One region of the Streptomyces sp. NPDC088762 genome, then DNA from elsewhere that is predicted to be linked to it. Evidence: riboswitches for the same ligand, from Rfam matches in the RefSeq annotation. Region 1 holds a riboswitch; each other region holds the start of a gene.

Region 1 (3,575 bases):
AGTACCGCTACGACATCGAACGCCTCACCGACCACTTCGGCATCGGCTACGAGACCGTCTGCCACCGCCTGAGCACCCTCCAGCGGCCCAGGCTGCGCGGCGTTCCGTTCTCCTTCGTCCGCGTCGATCGGGCAGGGAACATGTCCAAGCGGCAGTCCGCCACGGGATTCCACTTCTCCCGGGCCGGCGGCACCTGCCCGCTGTGGAACGTGTACGAGGCCTTCGCCGCGCCCGGCCGCATCCACGTCCAGGTCGCTGCCATGCCCGACGGGCAGCGGTACTTGTGGACCGCCCGGGCCGTCACCCGCCACCGCGGCGGCTGGGGCGAGCCCGGCAAAACCTTCGCCATCGGCCTCGGCTGCGAGATCCGCCACGCGTCCCGGCTCGTCTACTCCGACGGCCTCGACCTCGACAACGCCTCCGCCGCCACCCCCATCGGCATGGGCTGCCGCCTCTGCGAACGCCTCGACTGCCCGCAACGCGCCGTCCCGCCGCTCGGCCGCCCGCTCGCGGTCGACGAGAACAGCAGCACCTTCATCCCCTACCCGGTCGCCCACCCCCAGGGGTGAGACTCACCCCAGCCGGCGCGCCTCCGCCTCGGTCACCGGGTCACCCGCCGGCACTCCGTGAAGCACGTGCGCGAGCACCTCGGCGCCGCGGACCACGCGGGGGCCCGGCCGGTTGAAGTACGCGGGTCCGTCCAGGACCCATACCTCCCCAGCCCGTACGGCAGGCAGCTCGTCCCAGCCGGGCAGTGAGGTGAGCAGGTCGAGTTCCGTCAGGGTCCGCTCGGGCGGGAAGCCGCACGGCAGCACGAGGACCACATCCGGGCGCGCCTCACGTACCGACTCCCACGTCATCGGTTTCGTGTGCTCACCCGCCTCGGCCAGCAGCGGCTCGCCACCCGCCACGGCGATCTGCTCGGGTACCCAGTGGCCGGCGGGCCACAACGGGTCGAGCCACTCGATGGCCACCACCCGGGGCTTCGGCCGGCCCTCCGTACGGCGCCGCACCTCGGAGAGCCGGCCGCGCAGCTCCGTTCGGCGCTGCTCGGCCCGCTCCCGTACCCCCAGCAGGTCGCCCACGGTGACCAGGCAGTCCAGCACGTCGTCGAGGGTCTTCGGTTCCATGCTCAGGACGCGGGGTCCGGCGTCCATGACGCGTACGGCCCGGGTGACGCTCTCGTAGGAGACCGCGCAGACCTGGCAGAGGTCCTGGGTGAGCAGTACCTCCGGTGCGAGCGCGGCGAGGGCTTCGGTGTCCAGGGTGTAGAGCGAGGAGCCGGAGTGCGCGGCACCGCCGACGGCCTCGGAGATCTCCCGGCTGCTGAGTGCGTCCGCGTCGAATTCGGCGCGGGTGACGACGGGTACGGAGGCGACCGCTGCGGGCGGCCAGTCGCATTCATGGGTGCGTCCGACCAGGTCGGCGGCGAGTCCGAGGTCCGCCACGATGTCGGTGGCCGCAGGGAGCAGGGAGACGATGCGCATGCTCCGACTGTAGGCGCGCGGCCGGAGGCTCTGGACTTACTAGGACGTCCAACTATATGTTCGTGGCACAAGGTCCGCGGTGCAGGGAAGCCGGTGTGAGTCCGGCACGGTCCCGCCACTGTGACCGGGGAGTGTGCTGCCATCCACACGCCACTGACGAGCTCTGTCGGGAAGGCGGGCGGCGCGCGGGGATCCGGGAGTCAGGATACCGGCCGCGGATGTTCCGTGTTGTCCACGAGGATGGAGCAGACACGCATGGCACCGGTTTGTACCCACGACCCTGGTGATCCGGCGGAGCGTACGCACACCACTTTCGTGCGCTCGTAGTTCTCACGGCTTTCCGCAGCGGCGCACCCCCATCCGGGTGCCGTCCGCCGGTCTGCCGTGCCATCCCCGGATCCAACCTGACGAGAGCAGGCACCCATGGTCCGTGAACTCACCCATTTCATCGGCGGAAAGCACACCACCGGCACGTCCGGGCTGTTCGCCGACGTGTACGACCCGAACACCGGCACCGTTCAGGCGCGCGTGCCCCTGGCCGGGCGCGCCGACACCGAGGCGGCCATCGCCAACGCCGAGGAGGCGCAGGCCGATTGGGGCCAGTGGAACCCGCAGCGCCGGGCGCGCGTCCTGCTGCGCTTCCTCCAGCTCGTCGAGGGCGAGCGTGACGATCTAGCCCGGATGCTGTCGGCCGAGCACGGCAAGACGATCGCCGACGCCCACGGCGACCTGCAACGCGGCTTGGAGGTAGTCGAGTTCGCCGCCGGGATCCCGCACCTCCTCAAGGGCGAGTTCACCGACAACGCGGGCACCGGCATCGACGTCCACTCACTGCGCAGCCCGCTCGGCGTCGTCGCCGGCATCACCCCGTTCAACTTCCCCGCGATGATCCCGCTCTGGCAGGCGGCACCCGCTCTCGCCTGCGGAAACGCGTTCATCCTCAAGCCGTCCGAGCGCGATCCGTCCGTACCGCTGCGGCTCGCGGAGCTGTTCTTGGAGGCCGGCCTGCCGCCCGGCGTCCTGAACGTCGTCAACGGCGGCAAGGAAGCCGTCGACACCCTCCTCGAAGACCCCCGCGTCCAGGCCCTCGGCTTCGTCGGCTCCACCCCGATCGCCGCGCACATCTACGCCACCGCCGCCGCCCACGGCAAGCGCGCCCAGTGCTTCGGCGGCGCCAAGAACCACATGATCGTGATGCCCGACGCCGACCTCGACCAGGCCGTCGACGCCCTCATCGGCGCCGGCTACGGCTCGGCCGGCGAGCGCTGCATGGCGATCTCCGTCGCCGTGCCCGTCGGAGAGGAGACCGCCGACCGCCTGGTCGCCGCCCTGAAGGACCGGATCTCCACCCTGAAGATCGGCCGCTCCGACGACCCCGAGGCCGACTTCGGTCCACTGGTCAGCCGCGACGCCCTGGACCGGGTGCGCCGCTACGTGGACATCGGCGTGAACGAGGGCGCCGAACTCGTCGTGGACGGACGCGGGTTCACCCTCCCCGGCCACGAGAACGGCTACTTCGCGGGGGCCACCCTCTTCGACCGGGTGACGCCGCAGATGCGCGTCTACCGCGAGGAGATCTTCGGCCCGGTGCTGACCGTCGTACGGGCCGCCGACTTCGAAGACGCGCTGCGCCTTCCCAGTGAGCACCCGTACGGCAACGGCGTGGCGATCTTCACCCGGGACGGGGACACCGCCCGCGAGTTCACCCGCCGCGTCAACACCGGCATGGTCGGCGTCAACGTCCCCATCCCGGTCCCCGTCGCCTACCACACGTTCGGCGGCTGGAAGCGCTCCGGCTTCGGCGACCTCAACCAGCACGGCCCGGACTCGATCCGCTTCTACACCCGTACCAAGACCGTCACCTCGCGCTGGCCCTCCGGGGTCAAGGAAGGCGCGAGCTTCACCATCCCGACGATGGGGTGAGCGCCGTGACCACCACCCTCACCGAGGACCAGCTCGCCCTCGCCGAGGTCACCCTCGACTTCGCGCAGGAGCAGCTCGCTCCGCACGCCGTTGCCTGGGACCAGGACAAGCACTTCCCCGTCGACGTCATCCGCCGGGCCGCCGCCCTCGGGCTCGCCGGCGTCT
Region 2 (3,575 bases), on a different contig from region 1:
ACCCGCAGCGTGCCGTCGTAGCCGCGCCCGGCCAGGCCCGTCTGGAGCCGGGCCGCGCGGTCGAAGGCCCGTACGAAGGAGGTCGCGGCGAGCCCGGCCAGCGAACGCCACGCCGCGGCCCGCCCGGTGGTGCCCAGGCGGGCCGCCTGCGCCTGGCGTACGCGGGCGAGGGAGTCGAGCAGCAGGAAGCCGATCCGGTACATGACCAGGGCCACGTCCACCACCGGGGCCGGCACCCCCGCCCGGACCAGCCGCGGCAGCACGTCCGAGACGGGGGTGGTGAAGGCGAACAGCAGCACGCCCAGCGAGGCCGCCGAGGTGCGCAGCAGCAGCTCCGCGGCCTGCCGGGGCCCGTCGGGGGCCAGTGCGACGAACCCGTCGGGCCCGCCCACCGCGAACAGCAGCGGCAGCGCCCCGGTGAAGCAGAAGCCGAGCGGGATCCGGAAGGCCCGCCACAGCTGCCGCCCGGCCACCCCGGCGGGCCCGAGGAGCACGGCCAGGGTGGCGGCGGCGACCAGCGGCCCGCCCGGCCACGGAGGCAGGCACACCGCGGTGACGGTCAGCCCGATCCCCAGCAGGGCCTTCTCCAGCGGGTGGCGGCGGCGCCAGCGGCTGCTGTGGGCGGCCGCGTCGATCGGCAGCACCGCCTACGACTCCGCGGGGGACGGCGCCGCGGCGGCCGCTGCTGCCGCCGCCGCGCCCTGGCGGCGGCCCCTGCGGACGCCGAAGTAGTACGCGAGCACGCCCGCGCCCAGGGCCGCCTGGAGGGCGAACAGCGCCGACTCGATCTCCGCGGAGGGGGGTTCGTACAGCGGCGAGAACCACGGCTCGTAGTCCGGCTTCAGCTCGGTGATGGCCGATTCGGCCTGCCCGTCGGCGCCGGTGAAGGGCTCCTCCTTGCCCTCGCCCAGCCCCAGCGCGAGCGGGAGCACGGCCAGCGCCGCGACGAGGAGCAGCAGCAGGGTGTTGATCTTTGCGTTCCTGGACATCAGACCGTCGCCTCCTGCTTCGACGTACCCGGGGTGAGCTTGGCGACGCCCAGCCGGACCAGGTCCGACTTGCTCGACTGCATCAGCAGCCGCATCACGAGCACGGTCAGCAGGCCTTCGCTGACCGCGAGCGGGATCTGGGTGAGCGCGAAGATCTCGCCGAACTTCAGGAGCGAGCCGGTGAATCCGGTGGCCGCGTCGGGGAAGGCCAGCGCCAGCTGGACGGAGGTGACGCAGTAGGTGACCAGGTCGGCGAAGAAGGCGCCGAAGAACACGGTGACCAGCAGCGGCACACCGGCCTTGCGCAGCAGCCGGTAGATCCCGTAGCCCGCCCAGGGGCCGGCGATCGCCATCGAGAAGACGTTGGCGCCCAGGGTGGTGAGCCCGCCGTGTGCCAGCAGCAGCGCCTGGAAGAGCAGGGTGATGGTGCCGAGGACGGCCATGATCGGCGGCCGGAAGAGGATCGCCCCCAGCCCCGTGCCGGTGGGGTGGGAACAGCTGCCCGTCACGGAAGGGATCTTCAGCGCGGACAGTACGAAAGTGAACGCCCCGGACGCTCCGAGCAGCAGCGTGCTCTCCGGATTGGCCTTCACCTCGCGGGTGAGGGCGCGCACGCCGTGGACGACGAACGGAGCGGACGCGGCGCCCCAGGCGACCGCGTGCAAGGGGGGCAGGAAGCCCTCGGCTATATGCATGAGTGGGGAGACCTCTCCAGCACCTCGTGGATGGACGACGCGCCCTGGCCGGTCTCCTGGCTCACGGGTCTTGATGCCCGGACTCCGCCTTCCCGGGGCCGTGCGGTCTCCCGCGCGGGCCCAGTGGCTTCCCGCAAGAATGGAGCCGGACTTCCCGATCACAGTGGCGAGGGCCGCACCGGTTTCCCACCGGTTTCCCGAACACCAAGGCCCGATGACCCTAGTCGGCCGCGCGGACCGGTAACAACCCGCCCCAAACGCGCCGAACGGTGGCCGGATTCCACTTAATGGTCACTCCGCGGAATCACCGTGCCGCCTTCGGCACCAACGGCCCCCTCCGGAGCGGGAGTTCCCCCTGTCCGTGACTGCCCGGAACCGGCTGTCGCGCACCGCCGCGCTGTTCCGTACGGGCGCGCCCGCAGACGCGCACCCGTACGGGCGCGGCCCGGTGGCGGCGCGGCCCCGCCGCGCACAGGCTGGGGGCGTGGCTGCCGACTACTCGTACCCGGACCTGACCGCCCTCTACGTGAACTGCACGCTCAAGCGCTCGCCGGAGCCCAGCAACACCGAGGGGCTGATCGACAGGAGCCGCGCGGTCATGGAGTCGGCCGGCGTCCGGACCTCGCTCATCCGCGCCGTCGACCACGACATCGCGACGGGCGTCTGGCCGGACATGACCGAGCACGGCTGGGAGAGCGACCAGTGGCCCGTCCTCTACAGCCAGGTCATGGACGCCGACATCCTCGTGCTGTGCGGCCCGATCTGGCTCGGCGACAACAGCTCCGTGATGAAGCAGGTCATCGAGCGGCTTTACGCCTGCTCCTCGCTCCTGAACGAGCAGGGCCAGTACGCCTACTACGGGCGCGTCGGCGGCGCCCTGATCACCGGCAACGAGGACGGCGTCAAGCACTGCGCCATGAACGTCCTCTACAGCCTCCAGCACCTCGGCTACGCGATCCCGCCGCAGGCCGACGCCGGCTGGATCGGCGAGGCCGGACCCGGGCCCTCCTACCTCGACCCGGGCTCGGGCGGCCCCGAGAACGACTTCACCAACCGGAACACCACCTTCATGTCATGGAACCTCATGCACCTGGCCGCCCTCCTCAAGCGGTCGGGCGGGATCCCGGCCCACGGCAACCAGCGCTCGCTGTGGGACGCCGGCTGCCGTTTCGACTTCCCCAACCCCGAGCACCGCTGAGCCGTCCGGCCCCTCAGCAGCAGACGTTCCGGTGCGCGACGTCCAGGACGAACCGCTCCGGGTGGTGCAGCTTGTGGGTGCTGAAGGCCGGCTTGGACCCGAAGGCGGCGCCGAAGGTGACGTACCCCTCGAAGTCGCCGGTGAGGGCGAGACCCTTGAGCCGGGGCAGATCGATCGTGATGAGCTTCGGCCCGCGGTAGACGCTCCTGCCGTCGTCATCGTGAGCGGCGGCGGGATGCAGGCGGATCTGCAGGAAGAACGCCCCGGCGAGCGGGACGGGCTTGCCGGACCCGTCGTAGACGAGCCGGGAGACGGGGGTGACGGTGACCGGGGGAACGTGTCCCCGCAGGTCGATGACGATCCGGTCGTACGTGCAGTGTCCGCCCCAGCGGGCATTGACGACGAGCGGGGTCCGGGTGGTGCGGGCGCGGCTGTCGGTGGCGCCGGCCGTGGCGGCCGGAGCGGCGAGCGCGATCCCGGCGGTGAGCAGAACGCCCGTGGCCAGGGCGGTGACCTGCCGGCGGCGTGGGTGGTTCATGACGTCCCCTCGATTCTCGAGAGACGGGGACTGGTGTCACCATCTAGGACATTCCCGGCACACCCGTTGGTTGCACCCCGCGCGGACGGGTTGGCCGCGGGCGGTGGGGGAAGTGGGCGATCGCCGGTACGGGCCGCCGTCGAGGTGGCAGTGTG
Region 3 (3,575 bases), on a different contig from region 1:
CAAGGCCATCAGCAGCCCGGAGTCCGTGAAGCTCTCCGAGGTCCCGTGGACCGAGTCCAAGATCATCGCTCCGGCCGGGCTGATCCCGACCGCGCAGGAGAAGGCGGAACTCGCCGCGGCGGGCCTGGACTCGGGCGGTGGACGGGTCAAGGAACCGGCGGCGTCATGAGCCTGCGCGGCGCACTGGCGCGGGCCCGGTACTACGTACGGGAGTTCTCGGGCGAGGCGGCCTACGACCGGTACGTCGCCCACGCCCGTTCCCACGACCCGGACGCGGAGGTCCCGAGCCGCCGGGAGTTCGAACGGGCCCGCACCGACGCCCGCGAGGCGGACCCCCGCGAGGGCTTCCGCTGCTGCTGAGCACCATCCATACCGAAGGCCCCGCCGCTGCACGCGGCGGGGCCTTCGGGTTCAGCGCACCCAGTCCTTGAGGACTTCGGTCTGGAGGGTGATGCCGACGAGGTCGGGCAGTTCGACGTCCTTGCCGTACGGCACGGTGTGAACCAGTTGGTACCGCTGCCCGTTCGGTTCGCTGTAGACGGAGACCTCGCACTTGTGCCGGTCGATCAGCAGGTACACCGGGATCCCGGTCTCGGCGTAGGCTCGGGGCTTCTCGACGCGGTCGCGCCGGTGGGTATCGGAGTCCCAGGATGGCACCTCGACCGCCATGAGGATGGGGGCGGGGTCCACCCAGTCTCCCTGGCCGGCGAACGCCTTGGAAGGCGCCAGCACCGCGTCCGGAATGGCCCGTCCTTCCCGGTACTCCTGGGCCTTGATCCCCTGCCCCCCGTGCAACCAGAGCTCCGGCCGGTACTGCATGCAGATCCGCGTGAGCCACTGGATGATCATCTGGTGGTCGCCGTCCGGCATGGCCTTGCTCCTGATTACCCCGTCGATGAATTCAAGCCGCGTCCCCTCCCGCTCGCGGGCCGCTATCCGCGCCACGGCCTCGAAGTCCTCGGTCAACATGTGGGGCCGGTAGGGCATCACGGTCATGCCTCGCTCACCTTCTTCGACGGTGCTGTCTCCGACGGTAGCGCCGGACCCTGACACCCGTCCGGCACACTCGGCCGCATGGACATCGTGATCAGAACAGCCGTACCCGACGACTACGCCGAGCTGGGCGACATCACCGCGCAGGCCTACCTCGACGACGGGCTCCTGGACCACAACGAGGACGACTCCTACGAGCGGGCGCTGCGCGACGTCGCCGGCCGGGCCGCCGACGCCGAGGTGCTCGTCGCCACGCTGGACGGCGTACTGCTGGGCGGTGTGACCTTCGCCCCGCCCGGCAGCCGCATGGCCGACATCGCCGGGCCCGGCGAGGCCGAATTCCGGATGCTTGCGGTGGCACGTGCCGGTCGCGGCCGGGGCGTCGGCGAGGCCCTGGTGCGGGCCTGCGTCCAGCGGGCGCAGGCCATCGAGGGCGTGACCCGCCTGGTGCTCTCCACCCAGGCCCAGAGCCCCGCCGCGCACCGGATCTACGAACGGCTGGGCTTCGCACGGACCCCCGAGCGGGACTGGTCGCCCGTCCCCACGGTGCCGTTGCTGACCTACGCGATGCAGCTGGGAGTACCGAACCAGTAGCGGGCCGACACAACATGTGGGGGGTCGCGCGTCAACCGCCCCCCACATGTATGCTCATGGCTGCTGTCGCCGCAGGGGAATCCGGTGCGAATCCGGAACTGTCCCGCAACGGTATGAAGTACACCCATGGGTGCACACGCAAGTCCGAAGACCTGCCGACAGCGCGCCCGGCTCGACCGAACCGGGTGCCGACACGTCCGGGCCTCGCGGTTGGGCCGGTGGACGCCATGCGGTGTACGCGCCTTCGGCACGCCCGCATGCGCCTCCCCGCGCCCTGCCCGCCGACGGCCGGGCCGAGCGAGGGAGAGCTCCCGCCGTGACCATCGCGCCTTCCGCACCGCGCGCCGAGTCCGCTTCTGGCGACACCACCGAAGGCCCGGGGGCCACGCTGCTGCGTACCCTCACCGAGCTGACGGCCGACCTCCCCGACACCGACCCCGGCCGGGTCGCCGCCGCCGCGCTGCGCGGCCGCAGCTCCGCCGCCGACGAGGCCGAGCTGCGCGGGCTGGCCACGGAGGCCGCCGCCGGTCTGATCTCCGAGGACCCGGCCTACTCCAGGCTCGCCGCCCGGCTGCTGACGCTGGCCGTGCGGGACGAGGCCGCCGGCCAGGGCTCCACCTCCTTCTCGGCCTCCGTCGAGGTCGGCCACCGCGAGGGGCTCATCGCCGACCGCACGGCCGCGTTCGTACGGGCCCACGCGAGCCGCCTGGACTCGCTGGTGGAGCACTCCCTCGCGGAGGGCGCCGACGACCGCTTCGGCTTCTTCGGCCTGCGCACCCTGCACAGCCGCTACCTGCTGCGCCACCCGATCACCCGCCAGGTCATCGAGACCCCGCAGTACTTCATGCTGCGCGTGGCCTGCGGTCTCGCCGCGGACGAGTCCGTCGGGGCCGTCGAGGAAGTGGCCTCGCTGTACCGGCTGATGAGCCGCCTCGACTACCTGCCGTCCTCCCCCACGCTCTTCAACTCCGGCACCCGGCACCCGCAGATGTCCTCCTGCTACCTGCTGGACTCCCCGCTGGACGAGCTCGACTCGATCTACGACCGCTACCACCAGGTGGCCCGGCTCTCCAAGCACGCGGGCGGCATCGGCCTCTCGTACTCCCGCATCCGCGCCCGTGGTTCGCTGATCCGCGGCACCAACGGCCACTCCAACGGCATCGTCCCGTTCCTGAAGACCCTCGACGCCTCCGTCGCCGCCGTGAACCAGGGCGGCCGCCGCAAGGGCGCCGCCGCCGTCTACCTGGAGACCTGGCACGCGGACATCGAGGAGTTCCTGGAGCTCCGCGACAACACCGGTGAGGACCAGCGCCGTACGCACAACCTGAACCTCGCCCACTGGGTGCCGGACGAGTTCATGCGCCGCGTGAACGCCGACGCCGAGTGGTCCCTCTTCTCCCCGGCCGACGTGCCCGAGCTGGTGGACCTGTGGGGCGACGCGTTCGACGCCGCCTACCGCAAGGCCGAGGCGGACGGCCTGGCCCGCAAGACCATGCCCGCCCGCGACCTGTACGGCCGGATGATGCGCACCCTCGCGCAGACCGGCCAGGGCTGGATGACCTTCAAGGACGCCTCCAACCGCACGGCGAACCAGACCGCCGAGCCGGGCACGGTCGTGCACTCCTCGAACCTGTGCACCGAGATCATCGAGGTCACCAACGACGGCGAGACGGCCGTCTGCAACCTCGGTTCGGTCAACCTGGGCGCTTTCGTCGTGGACGGCGAGATCGACTGGGAGCGCCTCGACGAGACCGTCCGCACCGCCGTCACCTTCCTCGACCGCGTGGTGGACATCAACTTCTACCCGACCGAGCAGGCGGGCCGTTCCAACGCCCGCTGGCGCCCGGTGGGCCTGGGCGCCATGGGCCTCCAGGACGTCTTCTTCAAGCTGAAGCTGCCCTTCGACTCCCCCGAGGCGAAGGCCCTGTCCACCAAGCTCTCCGAGCGCATCATGCTGGCCGCGTACGAGGCCTCCTGCGACCTCGCCG

Evidence for each region. A riboswitch is a leader RNA that binds a small molecule or an ion and turns the genes downstream of it on or off. The one in region 1 is predicted to bind cobalamin.
Region 2: linked by a shared signal. The riboswitch ahead of ACIP5M_RS18985 (energy-coupling factor ABC transporter permease) and the one ahead of ACIP5M_RS16285 (CoA-acylating methylmalonate-semialdehyde dehydrogenase) in region 1 are both predicted to bind cobalamin.
Region 3: linked by a shared signal. The riboswitch ahead of ACIP5M_RS19530 (ribonucleoside-diphosphate reductase subunit alpha) and the one ahead of ACIP5M_RS16285 (CoA-acylating methylmalonate-semialdehyde dehydrogenase) in region 1 are both predicted to bind cobalamin.

Annotation. Positions count from the first base shown of each region.
Region 1 covers NZ_JBIVKT010000006.1:39,759-43,333, forward strand. Annotated here, with positions in the region: gene ACIP5M_RS16275 (short-chain fatty acyl-CoA regulator family protein) at 1-569, shown strand, start outside; gene ACIP5M_RS16280 (cobalamin-binding protein) at 573-1,487, opposite strand; cobalamin riboswitch at 1,534-1,719, shown strand; gene ACIP5M_RS16285 (CoA-acylating methylmalonate-semialdehyde dehydrogenase) at 1,911-3,410, shown strand; gene ACIP5M_RS16290 (acyl-CoA dehydrogenase family protein) at 3,407-3,575, shown strand, end outside.
Region 2 covers NZ_JBIVKT010000007.1:223,158-226,732, forward strand. Annotated here, with positions in the region: gene cbiQ (cobalt ECF transporter T component CbiQ) at 1-644, opposite strand, end outside; gene ACIP5M_RS18980 (energy-coupling factor ABC transporter substrate-binding protein) at 648-989, opposite strand; gene ACIP5M_RS18985 (energy-coupling factor ABC transporter permease) at 989-1,684, opposite strand; cobalamin riboswitch at 1,713-1,908, opposite strand; gene ACIP5M_RS18990 (flavodoxin family protein) at 2,169-2,882, shown strand; gene ACIP5M_RS18995 (hypothetical protein) at 2,896-3,420, opposite strand.
Region 3 covers NZ_JBIVKT010000008.1:28,335-31,909, forward strand. Annotated here, with positions in the region: gene ACIP5M_RS19510 (carbon starvation CstA family protein) at 1-169, shown strand, start outside; gene ACIP5M_RS19515 (YbdD/YjiX family protein) at 166-360, shown strand; gene ACIP5M_RS19520 (Uma2 family endonuclease) at 412-996, opposite strand; gene ACIP5M_RS19525 (GNAT family N-acetyltransferase) at 1,075-1,587, shown strand; cobalamin riboswitch at 1,628-1,762, shown strand; gene ACIP5M_RS19530 (ribonucleoside-diphosphate reductase subunit alpha) at 1,904-3,575, shown strand, end outside.